Endozoicomonas sp. GU-1: one gene and its partner. The protein of the gene in region 2 interacts with the protein of the main gene of each other region in a pairwise test. Links are inferred from orthologs where the notes say so. Each region holds a gene or a part of one and is shown on either strand. Other genes may lie near its edges.

Region 1 (3,486 bases), 910 kb from region 2 along the record:
CACGGGTGATTTCACGGGCACGGTCAGCACGGAAATTCATAAATACCAGTGCGTCACCATCGTTCAGCCGGGCTGCTTCAGCACCAAGCACGGTGGCTTTAACAAACTCGTCGTTCTCGTCACGCTCATAAGCGGCTTGCAAGCCTTCAACTGCGGTTGCGGCAGTGAACCCGGCCTTGCCATCGGTGATCAGATCATAAGCCTGCTGGACACGATCCCAGCGGTTGTCACGGTCCATGGCGTAGTAACGGCCAATCAGGCTGGCAACACGGCCAATGCCTTTTTCCTGCAACATGGCATCCAGCCTTGCCAGGGACGATTCAGCGCTGCGCGGCGGTGTGTCACGGCCATCCAGGAAGGCATGAACATAGACTTCTTTAGCGCCACGACGGTCAGCCAGTTCAACCATGGCATGGATATGGTCTTCGTGACTGTGAACACCACCCGGAGATACCAGCCCCATAATATGAACGGCTTTACCGGCATGAATGGCTTTATCGACAACGCTGGTAATCACCTCATTTTCATAGAAGTCACCGTCCCGGATGGCTTTGGTAATGCGGGTCAGTTCCTGGTAAACCACGCGGCCTGCACCCAGGTTCATATGGCCAACTTCACTGTTACCCATCTGGCCATCGGGCAGGCCAACGTCCATTCCGGAACCGGAAACGAAGCTGTGCGGGTTCTCTTGCCACAGACGATCCATTACCGGCGTTTTGGCGGCCAGAATGGCGTTGCTGTCTTTTTCTTCACGGTAGCCGTAACCATCAAGGATGATCAGGGCGGTAGGTGTGCGCTTATCAGTCATGGGTCTTAACCTTGGCGAACGGGAAGGCTGGTGCAGAGGCTGAATGTCTGACTTATCAGCGCGATCTCTTGAACCAACCTTATGGTGAGTGGAATGGTTGGCATTCTACCTGCTTTGCCGCCGGTTTCCAGTGCAATGCCTGCTCTTGAGTGAACAGCGCAAACTCTCACACCAGGGGACGTCAACCGGCGATATCCTCTGGAAGCCTCTGCAATTTTCTGAAACTTTCCGCACAAATATCACCGACAGCGTTTATGGAGTCATTTTAGTTGGCGATAGCTTTTTGTACTAACGCACCGTACATACCAAAAGGCGCACAAAAAGTCGGCCAGCACTTTTTTCCGTCGTCATTCCCTTACTTTCCTGAGACGGGATCAGTATACTTGCCACTTTTCAATTTATAGATTGACAGCTTGTCGGCATGGAACAATTCATCGAGTTTATCATTAACCATCCCCTGCACGTTGGTGCACTGGTGGCGCTGGCCAGCGCTTTGGCCTTTACTGAAATGCGCAAGGGTGGGCAGAGCGTTTCCACCGCCCAGCTGACCCAGATGGTCAACCAGGACCAGGGCGTGGTGATCGACGTTCGGGAAAAGGCAGATTTTGCCAAAGGTCATATCGTCAACGCCATCAACGTTCCTTATACAAAAATCAGGGAGCGTGCCGGTGAACTGGAGAAATACCGCGAAAAGACCATTATTGTGGTGGATGCCATGGGGCAGCACAGCGGCAGTGTTGGCAAAACCCTGAAAACCGAGGGCTTTGCCAATGTGGTCAGACTACAGGGTGGTATGTCCACCTGGGCCTCTGACAACCTGCCAGTGGTCCGAAAATAGGCTCTGGTTGGACAATCTGCACGATCATTACCAAAATGCGATATTCGCTTGGCTCATCATTAGCTCATCAAAAGTAAGGAAATGACAATGGCTGAAAATCATCAGCAGGCTTCTCAACAACAGCAGGCTCCGCAGTTTGCGTTGCAGCGAATCTACACGAAAGACATCTCCTTTGAATCACCAAAGGCCCCTGAGATCTTTCAGAAGCAGTGGCAGCCAGAAGTCAAACTGGACCTGAGCACCAGCAACCGCCCTCTTGAAGAAGGTCTGTACGAAGTGGTTCTGTCCCTGACGGTAACCGTGGAAAACGGTTCCGGCAACAACCCTTCAGATAAGAAGGAAACCGCTTTCGTGACTGAAGTACATCAGGCAGGCGTCTTCCTGGCCAAAGGTCTGGATGAAGAAGAACTGCACCGTACCCTGGGTGCCTTCTGCCCGAACATCCTGTTCCCCTATGCCCGCGAAGCCATCGACAACCTGGTACTGCGCGGCAGCTTCCCTCCGCTTATGCTGGCACCAGTAAACTTCGACGCGCTGTATATGCAGGCCCGCGAACAGCAGTCTGCCAAGCAGCAGCCGGAAGCGGTTAATTAAGAAATAGCTTTTTTTTAAAAGCTTTTAACCACAAAGGCACAAAGACACGAAGTCTTTTGTGCCTTTTTATTGCGTACAATATGGCAGTAAGGCTACAAAGTAACAGTGACAAGCTTTTCCTTTGTGCCTTGGTGTCTTTGTGGTTTAACAACGCTTACCGCCCACCAACAAACCCCATCTGCCGCCAGGCTTCATAAACCATCACCGCCACGGTATTGGACAGGTTCAGGCTACGGCTGTCCGGGAGCATGGGTAATCTCAGTACCTGCTCTTTCGGCAAAGAGTCTAGAATCTCTGCAGGCAGGCCACGGGTTTCCGGGCCAAACAGCAGGGCATCCCCTTCTCGAAAGGTGCAGCAGCTGTAATTACTGGTTCCCTTGGTGCTCAGAGCCAGCACCCGGCCCGGTTTGACGGTTTCCAGAAAACTTGAGTAGTCCGGATGAATCTTCAGCTCGGCAAACTCATGGTAATCCAGACCCGCCCGTTTCAATCGCTGATCATCCAGCTCAAAGCCCAGGGGTTCTATCAAATGCAGACGAAAGCCGGTATTGGCACAGAGACGGATGATATTACCGGTATTGGGGGGGATTTCCGGCTGGTAGAGGACAACATCAAGCATGGGGAGATCCGAATGGTGACAGAGTGGCAATGATAGAGCATCTGGGGGTTAGAGGGCATTAGTTGGATTGGGTTCGCTGACCGCCTCCCAAAAGCTATCCCCCTCATCAGAACATAATAATTAGCACACACCGCACCCATGAAAACCGAAGTGCAACACGTTTTACTGTGATACAGACCACAAAATACTTGAGTATTTCCCTGTAATATTTAAAAATCAGATTTAAAAATAGTGACTGACCAAATAACTACAATGTGAATGGATGCCCTACAATAAAAGGCTTTAGTCAGATAATAAATATTAGTAAATGTAGATTCGAGAAGTTTTGTGACTGGATTTGTGGAAATTGTGAATTGTAATGGTTGAGAGTAATAAGTTGGGTTTGCCCTGACAACTATCCACCATTAACACTTCCTGTTTTCCATTCACTAACCGGATAATGCCATATAAGAACTTAAACACAGGCAAATGGCAGTTGATGACTGCAAGGGAGAAAAATAATGAAAACATTAAAGACATTGGCTCTGGCAACAGCAGTTTCTGCGGGGTTGTTGGGGTCTGTTGGCGTTATGGCTGCTAATCAAGGTTCTTTAGGGGCCAATTCAAATGGTGACTTTGATATAACTC
Region 2 (5,039 bases):
GATTGGATCATTACCAGCCGCCCCTGTAGCAACCACCATAAAGCTGTCATTGGTCGATGTATCACCATCGATGGTGATCCGGTTAAAGGATTGGTTGGTAATGTCCAACAGCAGGTTTTGCAAAAACGTTTGTTCAACCGCCGCATCCGTTGCGATATAAGCCAGCATGGTGCCCATATTGGGCTTGATCATTCCGGCACCCTTACTGATTCCGGAGACTGTATAGGTGGTTCCCTCATGTTGAAATTGACGGCTGCTGCCTTTAGGTCGCGTATCGGTGGTCATGATACCTTCAGCGGCATGCAACCAGTTATCTTCTTGCAGATCAGACAGCGCCGCTGGTAGCGCTGCACAGAGCGTATTGACCGGAAGCTGCTCACCAATCACGCCGGTTGAAAACGGCAGGACCTGACACTCATTAACGCCGGACAACGTCGCCAGCTCGGATGATGTCTGCCTGGCTGCCACCATTCCCTGTTCACCGGTGCCTGCATTGGCATTGCCGGTGTTAATCAGAAAGTAACGGGGATCACTGGTTAAGCGCTCACGGCTTAAATGAACCGGGGCCGCACAGAAGCGGTTAAGGGTAAAAACCCCCGGCCACGGAGCTGCCCTTATCCCAGTTCATCACCACAAGATCCCGGCGGCCGGGTTTTCTGATCCCCGCCATTGCCGTTCCCAGGCGAAAGCCCCTGACCGGTTTCACTGCAGTCCATTCCCCAGAACCCGTTGCCATGATTGACTCCATTGGTGATATCGTTGCTTATTCTTGACTGATTTTGTGGTTACGCCTAGGAGCCTGTCCGAGAATAGCGCCCGTAGCGAGGATGGCAGAAAATTGAGGATAAAAATTTCGTTTTGTGAGGTGAATAGCGGGGCTATTTGCCGAACAAAACGGAATTTTTAGACCAATTTGCTGCCACCGCACGACTGCATGGATGCAGGAGCTAGAGCAACGCAGGAGCAGTTGCCGGTAGGGCAGTCTATTCTCGGACAGGCTCCTAGAGCAGATGCCGATGCACAAACAAAAACGGGTCAGCCTGTTAAAGCTGACCCGCAGTTTAAGTTACCGGCCCTGATCAGGCAATTTTACCGTGGCACTGTTTGAACTTTTTACCGGAACCACATGGACACGGATCGTTCCGCCCCACTTTACGCCCTTCCCGGACAAATGGCTGGTGAGCTTCCTCTTCAGGTGCTTCCTGCCCGGTTGCTTCTGCTTCTACACCCTGGGCCCTGGCATGCTCAAACTGCATTCTCCGGGCCATTTCCTCACGACGCTGACGTTCCATCTCAGCGGTTCGATCATCTTCCTGCACCTGCACATGGGAGATAATACGAATCGTGTCGTACTTGATATCCTCAAGCATCTGCTGGAATAACTCAAACGCCTCACGCTTGTATTCCTGCTTGGGGTTCTTCTGGGCATAACCACGCAGATGAATACCCTGTCTCAGGTGGTCCATGGTGGCCAGATGCTCTTTCCACTTGTCATCCAGAATCCGCAGCAGAATATGCTTTTCAAAGTTGCGCAGAACTTCAGCACCGGCCAGTTCTTCCTTCTTGCGGTAAGAATCGATTACCCCCTGAAGAATACGCTCACGAAGCGCCTCTTCATCCAGACGATCATCTTCATCCAGCCACTGCTGAACCGGCATACGCTCATTGAGCTCGCTGGCCAGTTTCTCTTCCAGACCTTTCACATCCCACTGCTCTTCCAGGCTCTGGGGTGGAATGTGCTGACTGATCAGGCCACTGACCACGTCTTCACGGAGTGCTTCAATACTGGAAGAAACATCCTCCGCACTGAGCAGTTCATCCCGTTGATGATAAATGACCTTACGCTGGTCATTGGCAACATCATCATATTCCAGCAGCTGCTTACGAATATCAAAGTTGCGACCTTCCACTTTACGCTGGGCTTTTTCGATGGCATTGGTCACCATGCGGTGTTCAATGGCTTCACCTTTTTCCATGCCCAGGGCTTTCATAAAGTTCTTGACCCGCTCAGAAGCGAAAATCCGCATCAGGCTGTCTTCCAGAGACAGATAAAAACGGGAAGAGCCCGGGTCGCCCTGACGACCGGAACGGCCTCTTAACTGGTTATCAATACGTCGTGACTCGTGACGCTCGGTACCGATAATATGCAGACCACCGGCTTCAAGCACCGCCATGTGGCGTTTCTGCCAATCCGCTTTGATCTGATCAATTTGCTCCTGGGCCGGGTTATCCAGCTCAGCAACTTCTGCCTTCCAGTTACCGCCCAGCATGATATCGGTACCACGGCCCGCCATATTGGTGGCGATGGTGACCGCACCGGGGCGACCAGCCTGGGCGATGATATCCGCTTCTTTCTCATGGAATTTGGCATTCAGTACCTGGTGAGCAATGCCCGCTTTATCAAGAGCTTTAGACAGATGCTCAGAAGAGTCGATAGACGCCGTACCCACCAGAACCGGACGCTCGGCTTTCACCGTTTCCTTGATATCTTCAATAATGGCGTCGTATTTTTCCGCGATCGTCAGATAGACGAGATCATTGCCATCCTGACGAACCATCTCCTTATGGGTAGGAATAACAATCACGTCCAGGCCATAAATCTGACGGAACTCGAACGCTTCGGTATCGGCAGTACCGGTCATGCCGGAGAGCTTGTCATAATTCCGGAAATAATTCTGGAACGTTGTGGAAGCCAGAGTCTGGCTCTCCGCCTGAATACGCAGCCCTTCTTTCGCTTCAATCGCCTGATGCAGACCTTCCGAGAGACGACGGCCCGGCATGGTCCGGCCGGTATGCTCATCCACCAGCAGAACTTCATTATTCTGCACAATGTATTCCACATTGCGGTTAAACAGCACATGGGCTTTCAGGGCTGAGTTCGCATGGTGCAGCAGGTTCAGGTTGTTGGAGGCGTAAAGACTTTCCCCTTCCGGCAACAAACCTTCCTGTTGCAGCAGCTCTTCAATAAACTGATGGCCCAGTTCATTCAACTCAACCTGGCGGGTCTTCTCATCGACTGAGTAATGACCGGTAAGTTCAACGGTATTGGGATCCTGGTCTTCAGGAATGGGCTCCTGCCGTTGCAGCCTGGGAACCAGCTGATTCATCTTTTTATAAAGTTCTGAGGAGTCTTCAGCCGGGCCGGAAATAATCAGCGGTGTTCTGGCCTCATCAATCAGAATCGAGTCAACCTCATCGACAATGGAGAAGAAGAGATCACGCTGGAAGCGATCTTCCTTCCGGAAGGCCATGTTGTCACGAAGGTAGTCAAAACCAAACTCGTTGTTGGTTCCGTAGGTGATATCCGCCTGATAAGCCTGACGCTTCTCTTCCGGATCCTGCTGCGGAACAACAATGCCCACGCTCATCCCCAGAAACTCATAGAGCGGGCGCATCCAGTTCGCATCACGACGAGCCAGATAATCATTCACGGTAACCACATGAACGCCCTGACCGGGAATCGCGTTCAAATAAGCAGGCAGGGTGGCTACCAGTGTCTTACCTTCACCGGTGCGCATCTCGGCAATGCGCCCTTCATGGAGGGTCATACCACCAATAAGCTGGACATCAAAATGACGCATGCCCATCACCCGCTTGCCCGCCTCACGAACCACAGCAAACGCCTCAGGCAACAGGTCATCAAGGGTTTCGCCTTTGTTGAAGCGCTCACGAAACTCTCCGGTTTTAGCCTTCAGCTCATCGTCGCTCAAAGCCGCCAGGCTTTCTTCCAGGGCATTGATTGATTTGACAATCTTGCCCATCCGTTTCAGCTGGCGGTCATTCCGGCTACCAATAACTTTCTTAATTAACGAAGCAAACATAAGTTGTTAACAGTCTCACACTCTGTTTCCGGAGCTGTCCTCCTACCGACAAATCCGGGCCGGAGCAGACAAGCGCACAATAGTCCAACATTCTATGACAATCACGGCAAAGTCTCACCTATATTAGCTGTATTTCTGTGCTGTCCATTAAGCTGAGTCGGTAAAAAATATTCAATGCTTTCAAGCTGGTTTAGATTTTTGCACTGGTATTGAACTGACGGCATACTGGTGCGCCTGAAAATCTGAACAGCCCTTTGGCAACAGAGCTCAGAAAAATATCAACCGGGGCGGCAGCAAGAGACATACCCTTATGATTTACAATTCAATTTTAGAAACGATCGGCCAGACTCCCATCGTTAAAATCAATCGCCTGGCACCGGCACACGTCAACTTCTACGTGAAGGCCGAGTACTTTAACCCTATGTCCTCTGTAAAGGACCGTTTGGCATTTGCCATCATCAACGACGCCCGGCAAAAAGGTGAACTTGAAGAAGGTCAAACCGTCGTAGAAGCGACCTCCGGTAATACAGGTATCGCCATGGCCATGGTGTGTGCGGCATTGAACCATCCTTTTGTGGCGGTTATGACCGAAACATTCTCTGTTGAGCGACGCAAAATCATGCGCGCCTTGGGAGCCAAAGTTGTACTGACGCCGGCTGCCGAGCGTGGTACCGGCATGGTGCGGGTTGCCAAAGAGTTGTCCGAGAAAAATGGCTGGTTCCTGGCTCGACAGTTTGAAAACGAAGCCAATCCTGAATATCACCGGAACACCACCGCCCCTGAAATTTTGCAGGATTTTGCCGGCCAGCGGCTGGATTATTTTGTCAGTGGCTACGGCACCGGCGGTACCATCACCGGTGTCGGTGAAGTACTTAAGGCTGCCCGTCCAGACATCAAAATCATCTGCACCGAACCTGCCAGTGCGGCATTGCTCAGTGGCAAAGAGTGGGCACCGCACAAGATTCAGGGTTGGACACCGGATTTTATCGCCCCGGTCCTTAACCGTGACGTCATTGATGAAGTATTGCCGGTTGATGACGTGGTTGCCCGTGATACCGCGCTTGAACTGGCTCGCAAAGAAGGCATCTTCTGTGGTATCTCTGCCGGTGCAACGGTTGCGACTGCACTTGAAGTGGCTGAAACTGCGCCTGAAGGCTCTACCATTCTGGCCATGTTGCCGGATACCGGCGAACGTTACATGTCTACCTTCCTGTTTGA

Evidence for each region. The genes of interacting proteins can lie anywhere in the genome.
Region 1: the proteins of secA (region 2) and secB interact in binary tests that used the Escherichia coli proteins (3 or more experiments, as listed by UniProt). The link is inferred for Endozoicomonas sp. GU-1 from one-to-one orthologs.

Annotation. Positions count from the first base shown.
Region 1 is NZ_CP114771.1:2,712,162-2,715,647, forward strand. Bases 541-3,486 are described here. They hold secB (protein-export chaperone SecB), read left to right. Parts: upstream 541-1,733; coding sequence 1,734-2,240; downstream 2,241-3,486. Other genes in these bases: gpmM (2,3-bisphosphoglycerate-independent phosphoglycerate mutase), read right to left, coding at 541-808; O3276_RS11230 (rhodanese-like domain-containing protein), read left to right, coding at 1,230-1,646; trmL (tRNA (uridine(34)/cytosine(34)/5-carboxymethylaminomethyluridine(34)-2'-O)-methyltransferase TrmL), read right to left, coding at 2,395-2,859; O3276_RS11245 (hypothetical protein), read left to right, coding at 3,360-3,486. Outside these bases: more of gpmM, read right to left, coding at 1-540. UniProt on the Escherichia coli protein: One of the proteins required for the normal export of some preproteins out of the cell cytoplasm. It is a molecular chaperone that binds to a subset of precursor proteins, maintaining them in a translocation-competent state.
Region 2 is NZ_CP114771.1:1,803,371-1,808,409, forward strand. What follows is about bases 880-4,125. They hold secA (preprotein translocase subunit SecA), read right to left. Parts: upstream 3,822-4,125; coding sequence 1,080-3,821; downstream 880-1,079. Outside these bases: cysK (cysteine synthase A), read left to right, coding at 4,132-5,039. UniProt on the Escherichia coli protein: Required for protein export, interacts with the SecYEG preprotein conducting channel.